DNA from 4 places in the Kitasatospora terrestris genome. Region 4 is predicted to be linked to each of the others. Evidence: riboswitches for the same ligand, from Rfam matches in the RefSeq annotation. Region 4 holds a riboswitch; each other region holds the start of a gene.
What was found. A riboswitch is a leader RNA that binds a small molecule or an ion and turns the genes downstream of it on or off. The one in region 4 is predicted to bind cyclic di-AMP.

Region 1 (2,190 bases), 1.8 Mb from region 4:
GTGTCCCAGGCCTGCTTGCCGTTCTCCAGGGTGTGGCTGGACGGCTTGGCGGTGAAGGTGGCGACGCCGCCGGAGACCTGGACGCCGCTGGTGGTCAGCCAGTCGAGCTTGTTGTCGTCCGGGTTGTGGTTGCCGTAGCGGTAGGCGCTGGACTTGTCGCCGGTCCACTTGGAGCCGTACGCGATGGCGCTGTCGAACTCCTCGGACCAGGTCAGTGCCTTGCCCGGGATCGGCGAGCCGGTGGCCGCGGCCGGGGTGGTCGGCGCGGTCGTCGGCGTGGGGGCGGCCGTGGGCGTCGGGGTCGGCGTCGGCGCGGGGGTCGGCTTGACGGTGGGGGCGGGCGCCGGGGCCGGGGTGGCGGCGCCGGCGGCGGCCACGGTGAGGGTGCGCGAGGGCAGGTTGTGCCAGGCGTTCGCCGAGTCCTGCCAGAAGCCGAACTGGGTGTAGGTGCCGGCCGGCAGGGTGCGGGCGGCGCTGGTGAAGGTGGTGCCGCCCGGGCAGATCTGCACGTTGCTCGCGTTGCCGGGGAAGTCCAGGTTCCGCCCGGCGGCGTCGCGCACGCCGACGCCGAGCGTCTTGGCGGTGAAGCAGGACGAGGAGTGGACGGTCAGCGAGGCGGTGGTCGGGACGGCGGCGGTCATCGACTCCGGGGCGAGGCGGTCCTGGGTGACGGTCGCGGCGGTGGACGTGGTTCCGGCAACGGTGGCGGTCGTGGGGGCCGCGGTCGTCGGGGCGTTCCAGACGGACGGGGTGGTCCAGGCGGACGGGTTGAACCAGGCGGCCTGGGCGCTGCCGGCGAGCGGCGCGCCGATCAGGGCGGCGGCACCGGCGACGGCGCCGATGCGGGCAGGACGGGAGAGGCGCATGACGGGGTTCCTCCGCGACGCCTGCGAGGTGAGCTGTCGGGTTCGGGCCCTGAGGCGGCCCGGCCGCGCGTGCGTGCGGCTTCACCCCTAGCCGTGTCCGGCCGTCCCGGAGGGAGCGGAGGGCATGGCGACGTACCTGTGGGTCCCCCGCTCCTGTCCAGTGGTGGTCAGCGAAAGCCCCCGGCGGGTGGACAGGATTCGGCGTCCCGGCGGCGGCGTGCCCGGTGCGAGCACCCGAGCAGGCTAGACAGATTGTCGACAGAGCGACAACCGGCCCGGGAGAGACAAGCGTCACACCGCGGGCCGGCGGGATCGCCCTGGTCAGGTGAGCCAGGAGGTGATCTGCTGGACGGCGGCCGGGGCCCAGGCGAGCTCCATGTGGTTGAGGCCGCCGAGCAGCGCGGTGCCGCCGACGGTGGGGATGCCGGTGGTGTCCAGGGCGCTGGCCGTGAACACCAGGCCGTCGCTCGGGCCGCGGCCCTCGTTGAGGATCCCGGGGATGTCGGCCGAGCCGCCGGCCAGCAGGTAGCTGCGCACCGAGGCGGGGACGCCGGCCCGCTGCAGCGCGGCGATCAGCGACCCGGCGTCGATCGCGGCCTGGATGCCCTGGCCGGAGGTGTAGAAGCCCTGGCCGCCGTAGTAGGTGGTCCACCAGTCCTGGGCGGTGGAGTCGAGGCCGTACCGGCCGTCCCAGCGGGCGAGCAGCTGGCGCTGGCCGGGGAAGCAGTCGTACCCGCCGCTGGGCAGCACGCCGAGGCAGGGCTGCGCGGTGTAGCTGCCGTAGCAGGTCATGTACAGGTGCGGGGAGGGCGCGTTGGCGGTGCCGCCGCAGGCCGGCCAGGTGGCCGGCGAGAAGGCCCAGCCGTGGGCGTACGTGTAGTCCAGGCCGCCGTGCGGGCCGCCGAGGGTGATCAGGCGCCGGACGTCCCCGGCGTAGGCCCAGCCCCAGGACGGCCGGACCGAGGAGACGTACGCGCGGGCCGCGACCTCGCCCTTGCTCCAGGCGACCACGTCGACCTGGGTGACCCCCAGCCTGGCCCGGACCAGCGCGATCGCGTCGCCGACCGCCTGGGCCTGGAGCAGGTTGTCGCCCTGCTTGTGGGCGAAGCCGATCGCGAAGACCCGGTGGCCGGAAGCGGCCAGGCTCTGCGCCAGGCCGGTGGAGGGGCAACTGGCCGCGCCGCAGCTGCCGGTGGCGCCGGGGTCGGCCCAGGCCCGGTCGGCGTTGTCGTTGGCGCCGTGCACCAGCAGGACGGGGGTGGCGATCGGGCCGGTGTTCCAGCCGGTGGCGCTGTGGAGCAGGAAGCGGCCGGAATAGGGCTGC
Region 2 (2,190 bases), 1.7 Mb from region 4:
TTGCCGTTCCCGCTGGTCCGGCCGGGTGCGCCCACGGCCCCGGGCACCCCTCGCGGGGCGGCCGGGGCCGTGTGTGGTGACTGCGCCGTCTACCGCAGGGGTCAGACGCTGACGCCGTGCGCCGCCAGGTAGGCGACCGGGTCGATGTCCGAGCCGTAGCTCGGGGTGCTGCGGATCTCGAAGTGCAGGTGCGGGCCGGTCACGTTGCCGGTGGCACCGGACAGGCCGATCTGCTGACCGGCGGAGACGCTCTGGCCGGCCGAGACCGAGATGGACGACAGGTGGGCGTACTGGGCGTACTTGCCGTCGGCCAGCTTGATGATGACCTCGTTGCCGTAGGCGCCGCCGTTGCCGGCGGAGACCACGGTGCCGGCGGCGACGGCCTTCAGGCTGGTGCCGGTGGAGACCGGGAAGTCGATGCCGGTGTGGTAGCCGCTGGACCAGTTGGAGCCGGCCGCGTGCCACGCGGTGGTGTGGTGCACGGAGACCGGGGCGACGTAGCCGGAGGCGTTGGAGGACGCCGCGGCGGAGGACGCCGGGGTCGACGAGCCGGTGGCGGCCTTCGGGGTGGCCTTCTTCGCGGTCGAGGTGGTGGTCGACTGCTGGGTCTGCTTCGGCGCGGACTGCTGCTTGGGAGCGGTCTGCTGCTTCGGCTGCTCGGCCGGGGCGGCGGCCGGAGCGGCCGCGGCGGCACCGCCGACGGTCAGCTTCTGGCCCGGGTAGATCAGGTTCGGGTTGGAGCCGATGACCGAGTGGTTGTCCTGGTAGAGCTTCTCCCAGCCGCCGTCGACGTGCTGGGCGGAAGCGATCTTGGACAGGGTGTCGCCGGCGACGACCGAGTAGTCGTGCGACGCGGCGGCGGCCGGAGCGGTGTCGGCGGCCGGGGTGGCGGCGACGGCCGGGGTCTCGGCGGCGGCGGCGGCCGGGGCGCGGTGGCCCTCGTGGGCGTGGCCGGTACCGTGCGCGCTGGCGGCGGTGACCGGGAGGCCGACCGCGGCACCGGCGACACCGGTGGCGATGGCGATGCGGACGATGGTCTTCAGGCGGGGCTTGCGGTGCTTGCCGTTCGCGGACATGAAGAATTCCTCTCCGACGCCTACGAGGTGAGCTGTCGGGTTCGGACGAGAGTTGCCCGGCCGCGCTAGGCACGGCTTCACCCCGAGCCGTCCCCGGTGTTCCGGGTACGGCGACTTACCTGTGGGTCCCCCGCTCCTGCCGAGAACGGTTATCTGGTCGGCACCGGGCAGCGGCAGGACTAGGCGTTCCACCCGGTGGCCCACCCGGACGATCCGCCCGGGCTGCGGTGAAGCAAAGCCGACGCCGGGCACCCGTGGCAAGCGTCGGCCCCGCCGGGACGGAGGTCCCGACGGGGCTGACGGACCGGCAGGTCACCACCCGCGCACACGGCCCGACCGAGCGCTTACGGGATCATGACCCTACGTACACCAACCATTAACGCAGCGGCATATTCGGCACCGTTCGGACGCGATCACTCACCCCCGGTCACCGCACGGGTGACGCTGCTCACCCCGCGATCGAGGAGATGGCCTTGGCGAGCGAGTTCAGGAAGTCCTGGATCGGCTGCGCCGCGGTGGACTGGCTCACCATGAAGCCGAACAGGGCGGCGACGATGGCATGGCTGGTCTTCAACTGCTTGTTGCGGATGAAGATCACCATGATGATGCCGAACAGGACCAGGGCGGAGACGGAGAAGGCCACGCCGGACTCACTTCCTCGATTCATGGCGGGGGTTCGTGAGGCGGAAACCGGCCCCTACCCCCCGTGTCCCCACCAGTCCATCCGGACTCAGTGTGGTCGCTCGTGCGGACTCCGTAAAGGACTTGCCGGGCAACCGGTCGGAAGATCCTGCCATCTGAGACCGGTTTCCGCCGTCCGAGACGATAGCGGAAGGCATATGACGGGCCGTCGACGGCCGGTTGCCGTCACCGGGACGGGAGAGAAAAGGGCAGGCCGACCGCACCGGAGCGGGTACGTCCGAAGCGCCGTCAGGTTTGGCCGAAGATCACCACCCGCTCTTGACACCGGGTCGCCCACGGGCCACGGGCCGGCCGCCGGACCGCTACTGGCGCCAGATCAGCAGGACGGCGCGGTCGTCGTTGACGTCCTTGGCGACGGTGTCGATCAGCCGGGTCGCCGCGCCGCCGCGGGCCGACTCGGTCTGGGCGGCCG
Region 3 (2,190 bases), 2.2 Mb from region 4:
CGGGATCGAGACACCCGCCTGGGCGTACGCCCACTGCATCAGACCGGAGCAGTCGAAGGTGGACGGGCCCGCCGCGCCGTAGGAGTACCAGCTGCCCAGCTTGGACTGGGCGGCGGCGATGGCGGCGGCCGCGTAGCCGGAGCCGGCCGGCAGGTTGGCGGGGGCCAGGTCCGCCCGGGGCGTGTCGCGCGAGGCGCGCTCGGCGGCGGCCTGGGAGCTGGCGGCGGCCTTGGCCTCGGCGGCGGCGAGGTCCTCGCGCTCCTTCTGGGTGAGCGAGTTCAGCAGCTCCTGGGCCTTGGCCAGCTTGCCCTGGATCTCTTCCTTGCCGGCCTTGAGGCTCTTGGTGGTCGAGTCCAGCTCGCCGAGCTTCTGCTCGGCCTCCTTGCGCTGCTGGTCGAGCTTGCCCTGCTCGTCCTTGAAGGCCTTCAGCAGGTCCGCCTGGGTGGCGCCGACCTGGTCGAGGCGGCCGGCCTCGCCGAGGAAGACGTCCGGGTTGCTGGAGAGCATCAGCTGGACGGTCTGCGGGATGCCGCCGGTGCGGTACTGCTCGACGGCGATGCCGGCCAGGGTGTCCTGAACCGTGGTCACCTGGGCCTGCTGGCGGGCGACCTGGTCCTGGAGCTGGGTGACCTGCTTCTGCAGGGTCTGCTGCTTCTCGACGGCGGCGTTGTACGCCTCCGTCTTGACCTCTGCCTGCTCGTTGAGCTCGTCGACCTGCTGCTTGACCTGGTCCTTGGTCGGCGCCGGGTCGGCGTGGGCACCGGCCTGGGCGGAGAGCGCGACCGCGGTGGCGGCAGCGGCGGTCAGGATCGAGATGCGGGCGCGGCCGGCGGGCTTGGGACGACGATGGGACGCCACGAAGGCGGACTCCTTCTCCTCACACCGCCTACCAGGTGAGCTGACGGGTTCGGGCGAAGAGCTGCCCTACGACGCCTCCCCGCCCGCTCGCGCGGCCGTCCTGGCGCCGATTCACCCCGGAGGAACTGGTGGTTCCCCGGCTCCGTTCCACAGCACCCCCGCAAGGGCTTCCCCGCGGCAGACCAGCTGCCCCGCTGCTTCACGGACTCGGCGGCGACCACCGCCGTCGCCCGGGCTGGGCGATCGACTTCACGGCGGTCGAGGCATGACCCTAGTAACCCAACCGTGATCCGTTCAAATCCTTGTCAGAAAAAAATCTGAAAGAGGCTCAATTTCGATTTCAAATATGACCGCTTGTGATCACGCAGTTACCGACCGCTGATTTATTCGCATCATAAGCCTGGAAAACACGAAGCCCGGACGTGTCGCAGATCACAGGGCGATCTCGACGCGTCCGGGCGTGTCACGGCCCGTCAGGAGCCGGGCGAAACGGTCAGACCCGACGAATGGTCTTGATCGGGAGGGTGTCGACGGCCATCACCTTCACCACGTCGCCGGTGCGCGGCGCGTGGACCACCAGGCCGTTGCCGATGTACATGCCCACGTGGTGGGCGTCGCCGTAGTAGATGACCAGGTCGCCCGGCTGGGCGGCGGACAGCGGCACCCCGGTGCCGACCGAGGCCTGGGACTGCGAGGTGCGCGGCAGCGAGACCCCGGCCTGCTTGTACGCCCAGACCATCAGGCCGGAGCAGTCGAAGGTGCTCGGGCCGGTGGCGCCCCAGACGTACGCCGAACCGCGCTTGCCCATCGCCGCGTTGACCGCGACACCGGCGTAGCCGCCGGGCTGCGGCAGGCTGGAGAGGTCGTAGCGGGAGTCGCTGCGGGAGGCGGCGGCACCGCCGCCGAGGATAGCGGCCCGGTCCGCGGCGCTGAGCTTGCTCAGCAGCTTCTGGGCCTCCTTCAGCTTCTCCTGGACCTGGTTCTTCGCGTCGTTCAGCGCCTGGGTGGAGCTGTCCAGCTCGGCGAGGACGGCCGCGGCCTCCTGCTTCTGCTGGTCCAGCCGGCGCTGCTGGTCCTTGAGCGACCGGAGGGTGTCGGCCTGGGTGTTGGCGGCCTGCTCGAAGCTGGAGGCCTGCGCCAGGTACTTGTCCGGGTCGGTGGAGAGCATCAGCTGCATCGACGGGTCGACGCCGCCGGTGCGGTACTCGTCGGCCGCGACCGCCGCCAGGCCGCCGGCCAGGTCGGTCATCTGGGCCTGGCTGCGGGCGATCTGGTCCTGCAGCTGGTCGGCCTGCTTGTGCAGCTGGTCGGCCCGCTCCTTGGCGCCGTTGT
Region 4 (2,190 bases):
GCTGCCGATGCCGGAGGAGCTGGCCGGGGACTTCGACGGGTTCGAGGCCGCGGTGGAGGCGGAGGCGCTGCGGCTGTACGGGGAGTGGACGAGCCCGGGGCTGGCGGCGCTGCTGGTGGCGGAGTACCCGGACCTGGCGCCGGAGCCGGGCCCCGGGGACATCGAGGCCTACCTCGCGGAGCGGGACGAGCCCGGCGAGGGCTGAGCCGGGAGCGGGCCGGACGGCACCGGACGGCGGCGGGTGGCCGCGCGGAGGGCGGAACCCGCGAGCGGTCCGGCGCCGTCCGGCCGGAGGGGCCCTGCGCACGGAGCGGACCGGGCCGGACAGAGCCTGCGCACGGAGCCGGTCAGGGCGGGCTCCGGGCCGGGTCCGACGGGCCGGGCGCGGGGAAGGGGCCGCGGCCCGGCTGCCGTCGGGAGCGGCTACGGGGTGAGGCCGTGCGATCCGAGCCAGGTGAGCGGGTCGATCGGGGCGGCGCCGTCGGGGCGGACCTCCAGGTGGAGGTGGGGACCGGTGACGCCGGTGACGTTGCCGGTGGCGCCGACGGTGCCGAGCACGGTGCCGGTGGTGACGGGGCCGGCCGGGGTGGTGATCCGGGCGAGGTGGCAGTACCAGAGCTCGGTGCCGTCGGGCAGGGTCTGGATCACCCGGTAGCCGTACGGGCCGGACCAGCCGGCGGAGGTGACGGTGCCGCCGGTGACGGCGGTGACCGGGGTGCCGGTGCGGGCGGCGAAGTCGAGGCCGGTGTGCAGGTGGGCCCAGTGCGCGCCGGCCTGGGCGAACTGCGCGGCGAGGCGGTAGCCGGTGACCGGCAGGGCGTGGTCGCCGAGGGGGACCGCGGCCTCCTGCGCGGCGCGCCTGGCCTCGGCCTCCTGGGCGGCGGCGATCCGGGCGGACTCGTCGGCGGCGGTGCGCCGGCCGTCGGCCTGCTGCTGGATGCGGGCGGCGAGGGCGAGTCCGGGGTCGGCGGACAGGACGGTCCCGGAGGCCTCGTCGGGGGCGGTGACGGAGGGGGCGGCGGGTGCGTCCGCGGCGTGGCCGGCCGGGGCGGCGGCGAAGCCGGTGGCGCCGAGCGCGGCGGTCATCGCGGTGACGCCGAGCAGCGGGCCGGTGCCGCGGGACTGCCGGGGCAGCCGGTGCCGGGTGTCGTGCCCGGTCGGGTGGTCGAGCAGGCTGGTGGCTGCGCCGGAGCTGTCAGCGGTCTGGGTGGACGCCACGGGGGCGCACTCCTTCCTTCCCTCTCGCCGACCGGGTTAGCTGACGGGTTCGGAGGTGGAAGGTCTCCTACGGCCGGTGGCCCGGGGGCCTGGCCGATTCACCCCAGGGAACGTGGTTCCCCGGCTCCTGGGCGCGCCCGCGAGGGGGCGGCCCGGTGGATTAGGCGACCGCGCGCGGTGCCGTGTGGGTACGGCGTTGCCGACCGCGCTGCGTTATCAAACGTTAATCCTATGGACCCCCTGTTTCCAAGCGTCTCGGGAGAGGCAGTGATGCCCTCCTGACGACCTGTGGGCGATTTGTGATGATTCGACGGGCCCGACGGAGGGGTTGACGGCTAAGGCTATTAGCCTTAGCTTTATGGCTAACAGCAATCGGCACCGCCGACGCACGCAGCCCGCAGGAGGCCCGCGATGAGCTCCACGACCACCCCCACCCGCTTCTTCGACGTCCCCGGCGGCCGGATCGCGTTCGACGACACCCCGGGCGAGGGACTGCCGGTCGTCCTGCTCCCGGGCATGCTCGACCAGCGGGCCGCCTACCGGCACCTGGTCCCGCTGCTCACCGCGGCCGGCCACCGGGTGATCACCATGGACCTGCGCGGCATGGGCGAGTCCTCGGCCGAGTTCGTCGACTACTCCCCGGCCGCGATCGCCGCCGACCTGCTCGCCCTGCTCGACCACCTGGGCATCGAGCGGGCCGTGCTGGCCGGCAGCTCGTACACCGGCGCGACCGTGGTGAAGGCGGCCGGGCTGGCGCCGGAGCGGGCGGCCGGCGTGGTGCTGATCGACGCGTTCATCGAGAACCTGCCGCTGAACGCCTTCCAGAAGGCGTTGTTCGGCGTGGTCGGCCCGGTGGTCAAGGCGTTCCCCGGGGTGTGGGGCACGCTGCAGAAGTTCTACTTCCCGACCGAGCGCCCGGCCGACTTCGACGCGTACCGGGCGGGCCTGTCGGCGATGCTGCGCGAGCCGCAC

Region 1: another riboswitch for cyclic di-AMP. It lies ahead of ABEB06_RS29165 (glycoside hydrolase family 16 protein); the one in region 4 lies ahead of ABEB06_RS21170 (M23 family metallopeptidase).
Region 2: another riboswitch for cyclic di-AMP. It lies ahead of ABEB06_RS13275 (M23 family metallopeptidase); the one in region 4 lies ahead of ABEB06_RS21170 (M23 family metallopeptidase).
Region 3: another riboswitch for cyclic di-AMP. It lies ahead of ABEB06_RS11100 (C40 family peptidase); the one in region 4 lies ahead of ABEB06_RS21170 (M23 family metallopeptidase).

Annotation. Positions count from the first base shown of each region.
Region 1 covers NZ_BAABIS010000001.1:6,358,844-6,361,033, reverse strand. Annotated here, with positions in the region: gene ABEB06_RS29165 (glycoside hydrolase family 16 protein) at 1-866, opposite strand, end outside; cyclic di-AMP (ydaO/yuaA leader) riboswitch at 870-1,049, opposite strand; gene ABEB06_RS29160 (esterase/lipase family protein) at 1,188-2,190, opposite strand, start outside.
Region 2 covers NZ_BAABIS010000001.1:2,881,279-2,883,468, forward strand. Annotated here, with positions in the region: gene ABEB06_RS13275 (M23 family metallopeptidase) at 102-1,076, opposite strand; cyclic di-AMP (ydaO/yuaA leader) riboswitch at 1,079-1,237, opposite strand; gene ABEB06_RS13280 (hypothetical protein) at 1,525-1,743, opposite strand; gene ABEB06_RS13285 (SpoIIE family protein phosphatase) at 2,081-2,190, opposite strand, start outside.
Region 3 covers NZ_BAABIS010000001.1:2,407,273-2,409,462, forward strand. Annotated here, with positions in the region: gene ABEB06_RS11100 (C40 family peptidase) at 1-858, opposite strand, end outside; cyclic di-AMP (ydaO/yuaA leader) riboswitch at 869-1,023, opposite strand; gene ABEB06_RS11105 (C40 family peptidase) at 1,352-2,190, opposite strand, start outside.
Region 4 covers NZ_BAABIS010000001.1:4,573,551-4,575,740, reverse strand. Annotated here, with positions in the region: gene ABEB06_RS21175 (hypothetical protein) at 1-205, shown strand, start outside; gene ABEB06_RS21170 (M23 family metallopeptidase) at 424-1,218, opposite strand; cyclic di-AMP (ydaO/yuaA leader) riboswitch at 1,229-1,362, opposite strand; gene ABEB06_RS21165 (alpha/beta fold hydrolase) at 1,630-2,190, shown strand, end outside.